Regions from separate parts of the Kitasatospora sp. NPDC056800 genome, predicted to be linked through region 1. Evidence: predicted binding sites of a transcription regulator. Region 1 holds the regulator's gene; the other holds the start of a gene.
What was found. Region 1 encodes HspR, which represses chaperone genes until heat shock. Its sites were predicted from a motif close to TTGAGNNNNNNNNNCTCAA; they were not measured.
Positions count from the first base shown of each region.

Region 1 (2,199 bases):
TCCGAGGCGTACGACGTCCTCTCCGACGAGAAGCGCCGCAAGGAGTACGACGAGGCCCGCAGCCTCTTCGCCAACGGCGGCTTCCGGGCCGGCGGCGGCCCCGGCGGCACCGGCAGCTACAGCTTCGACTTCGGCGACCTCTTCAGCGGCAGCCAGGGCGGCGCCGGCAGCGGGGGCGGCATCGGCGACGTCTTCGGCGGCCTCTTCAACCGCGGCGGCACCCGGCAGGCCCAGCCCCGGCGCGGCGCCGACGTCGAGACCGAGGTGACGCTCTCCTTCGAGGAGGCGGTGGACGGCGCGACCGTCCCGCTGCGGATGACCAGCCAGGCCCCCTGCCGCAGCTGCAACGGCACCGGCGCCAAGACCGGCACCACCCCGCGGGTCTGCCCGACCTGCGTCGGCGCGGGCACCGTCAGCCGCGGCCAGGGCGCCTTCGCGCTCTCCGAGCCGTGCAAGGACTGCCGCGGCCGGGGCATGATCGTCGACGACCCGTGCACCGACTGCCACGGCAGCGGCCGGGCCAGCTCGGCCCGCACCATGCAGGTCCGCATCCCGGCCGGCGTCCAGGCCGACCAGCGCATCCGGCTCAAGGGCAAGGGCGCACAGGGCGAGCGCGGCGGACAGCCCGGCGACCTCTACGTCACCGTGCACGTCGACCCCCACCCCGTCTTCGGCCGCAAGGGCGACAACCTCACCGTCACCGTGCCGGTCACCTTCCCCGAGGCCACGCTCGGCGCCACCATCGAGGTGCCCACGCTGAACGGCCCCGCCGTGAAGCTCAAGCTGCCCCCGGGCAGCGCCAACGGCCTCACCATGCGCGCCCGCGGCAAGGGCGCCACCCGCAAGGACGGCACCCGCGGCGACCTCCTCGTCACCGTCGAGGTCGTGGTGCCGCAGCACGTCACCGGCGACGCGCTGAACGCCCTCGAGCAGTACCGCGAGGCCACCGCCTCCGACGATCCGCGCGCCGCCCTCTTCCGGGCGGCGAAGGGAGCGTGACGACCAGATGTCCCCGATGAACCCGATCGACCCCGACACCCCGATCGGCCCCGGCCTCGGCGAAGGCCTGCCCGGCGCCGGCCCCCGCCGCACCCGCCGCGCCGCCACCGCCCCGCCGGCGTACGTCCTCACCGAGGACACCCCGGTGTACGTCATCTCCGTGGCCGCCGAACTGTCCGGCCTGCACCCGCAGACCCTGCGCCAGTACGACCGCCTCGGCCTGGTCTGCCCCGACCGCACCGCCGGCCGCGGCCGCCGCTACTCCGCACGCGACATCCAGCAGCTGCGCGAGGTCCAGCGGCTCTCCCAGGACGAGGGCATCAACCTGGCGGGCATCAAGCGGATCATCGAGCTGGAGAACCAGGTCACCGCCCTCCAGTCCCGCGTCACGGAACTGGTCGACTCCCTGGAAGGCGCCGCCACCGCCCTCCAGCAGCGCGAGGCCGCCGTCCACGCCTCCTACCGCCGCGACCTCGTCCCGTACCAGCCCCCCACCCCGCAGTCCAGCGCCCTCGTCGTCTGGCGCCCCAAGCGCTGACCGGGCACCCACCGGCCGCCGGCCCCTCCTCTCGGGGGGTGCCGGCGGCTGCCGTGTGGTGAGAGAGTGCAGTCACATTTCGTCTTCATCGGACTCATCAGGTCTGGCATGCTGAAACGTGACTCAGCGGCGGCGCTGATGGGACACAGGCGTCACGGTAACGGCAAGGAGCCGCAGATGAGTGAACGAGAGCAGCCCGTTGCCGCTGGCTCACCCGTCCTGTCGGCCGAGGCCCGAGAGCTATATCTGGCCGTCATCCGAGGAGACGGTCATCTGCCGTCAGGATCCGATCCCGGGCGGGCCGATGCCGCTCGGGACGAGTTGGTCGGAATTGGCCTCCTCGTACCCGACACCGACGATCCGAGCGATTTCATAGCGGCCGATCCCACCCAGCTCTCGACAAGCCTCAGCCATTCGTGGCAACGCCAAGCACTGGATCTCCTCTCGCGGGCCGTTTCACTCCCGTCCGAACTCCAGGAACTCGCACAGGAATTCCACGCCCCGAAACAGCAGGGAGGGTCGATCGAATATGTGCGAGGGAAGGCCCTAATTCATCAGCGAGTACAGCAGTACAGGGTTTCCATGGAGGAAGCCCTGGCGCTCCAGCCTGGCGGCCCTCGGCCGCCGGACGTTCTCTCGGTCATGGTCGAGCAGGACCTGAA
Region 1 is NZ_JBHUAL010000077.1:18,993-21,191, reverse strand. It holds gene dnaJ (molecular chaperone DnaJ) at 1-999, shown strand, start outside; gene ACFRQN_RS18835 (heat shock protein transcriptional repressor HspR) at 1,007-1,537, shown strand; gene ACFRQN_RS18830 (helix-turn-helix domain-containing protein) at 1,715-2,199, shown strand, end outside.

Region 2 (2,199 bases), on a different contig from region 1:
GCCAGGTACTCGACGATCCGCTCCTTCACGTCGGCCAGGCCGGCGTGGTCGGCGTCCAGCACCGCGCGGGCGCCGGCGATGTCGTACGCGTCCTCGGTGCGCTCGTTCCAGGGCAGCTCCAGGACGGTGTCCAGCCAGGTGCGGATCCAGGAGCCCTCGGGCGACTGGTCGGAGGAGCGCTCCAGCTTGTCGACCTCCTTGAGCGCGGCCTCGCGGACCTTCTCCGGCAGGTCGGCGGCCTCGACCCGGGCGCGGTAGTCGCCCTCCTCGTCGGCCGGGTCGCCGTTCAGCTCGGCCAGCTCCTTGCGGACGGCCTCCAGCTGGCGGCGGAGCAGGAACTCCTTCTGCTGCTTGGCCACGCCCTCCTCGACGTCCTTGCGGATGGTGTCGTTGACCTCCTCCTCGGCGAGGTGGTCGCGCAGCAGGGCGAGCGCGTACTCCAGGCGGGCGACCTGGTCGGCCTCCAGCAGCACCTTGAGCTTCTGCTCGGCGGTGGCGAAGGGCGCGTAGCCGATGTTGTCGGCGAGCTCGCCGACGCCCTCGATCTGCGCCACCCGGTCGACGATCTGCCAGGCGCCGCGCCTGCGCAGCCACTGGGTGGACAGCGCCTTGTACTCCTTGACCAGCTCGGCGGCCCGGCCGGCCACCGGGGTGCCCACCGAGGACTCCGTGAACAGCGTGGTCTCCACCCAGAGGGCGGCGCCGGGGCCGGTGGTGCCGACCCCGATCCGGACCCGGCGCACGGCGCGCACCAGCGCGGCCGGCTCCCCGTCGGCCAGCCGGCCGACCTGCTCCACGGTGGCCAGCGTGCCGGCCGCCGCGTACGAGCCGTCCACCCGCGGGACCAGCAGGACCTGCGGCTTGCCGGCGCCGGTGGCGGCGGCCCGGGCGGCCTCGACGGCGGCGCGCACCTCGGTGTCCTTCAGGTCCAGCGGGACGACCATGCCCGGCAGGACGACCTCGTCGTCGAGCGGCAGCACGGGCAGGGTGAGCGGTGTGGACGTCGATGCCATGATCTCTCCCCAGTCAGTGAACTTGAGTCGACCTGACTAAGGCTTCACGGGCGCCGGATGTTCCCGGCCCCCTGTTCGCCATGAGCGAACAGGAATCGGCGGGGAAAGCGCGGCACCCGACTTCGTCAAAAGAGCACCGGACACGCCTCGAAAAGTCCCGACGGGGAGCCCCGCGAGTCCGGGGAGGTCCGACCGGGCGACGGCGTAGACGCGCCTAACGCACAGGCGTCAGCGCGCCGCACGCACCCGCGCGGGCGCACCGCCCGCGGCCGTCGCGGCGGCCGGGCGCGGCCGGGGCGGGCGCCGCTCGGCCCGGCGCAGCCAGCGCCACAGCGCGACCCCGGTCAGCACCGCGGCCGGGTGCCCCACCCCGGTGATCACGTCCTTGTCGGTGGCGATCTGCTCGGCGATCATCAGCCCGGCGCCGCCCAGCGCGAGCAGCCGCCCGCGCCAGGAGAGCAGCCCGGCCACCGCGCCCAGGCAGGCGAGCACGCCGTAGCTGACCCCGATGTCCAGGTAGTCCATCGCCTCGGGCGCCATCCGCCCGGTCTCCACCGCGGTGATCACCACCCCCTGGGAGAGCAGCGTCGCCGCGACATGCCCGGCCGCGAACACCGCCGCGGCCCGGGCCGGGCCGACCCTGCGCTCCAGCGGGGCGAGGGTGAGGGCGAATCCCCACAGGTACGGCATCCACACCTCGCCGGCCACCCAGAACCCGCTCAGCACAAGGGCGCGCAAAGGATGCTGGAGCAGGTTGTGGCCGTCCGAACTGGAGGCCTCCTGCAGACGCTGGACGAGTTCCGGATCGGCGAGCCTGGCGAAGGTCGTGGTGGCTCCCACGACGGCGAGGTACCCGAGCGTGAAGGGCGTTCTCCGGGGCGTCGGCACCCGTTCCAGCAGCCATTCCAGGACGCCGGTGCGCAGCCCGAGGCGGAGCATTCCGTACGGCGCCCCCGCACTCCCGTACCCGTCGGCACCCCGCCCGAGTCCCGCCATGCCGCCTCCGCTCCACGCCGCAGCCACCGGCTCCCCGCCGGATGCCCAACGTACCGGCGCGCGCCGCGGATTCCGCCCGGCCGGGCGCTCACGTGGCCACGGTACGTCGAGGTTCTGAGAGGCACCTGAAAGAAGCCCGTGAAGACCGTCGCCGTAGCGGACCGCCGGATTCCCGACATTGGTCCAGACC
Region 2 is NZ_JBHUAL010000044.1:42,450-44,648, forward strand. It holds gene lon (endopeptidase La) at 1-1,013, opposite strand, end outside; gene ACFRQN_RS13025 (rhomboid-like protein) at 1,242-2,009, opposite strand.
Region 2: a site for HspR is predicted at 1,036-1,054, ahead of lon (endopeptidase La). Genes of this name have one in related genera too.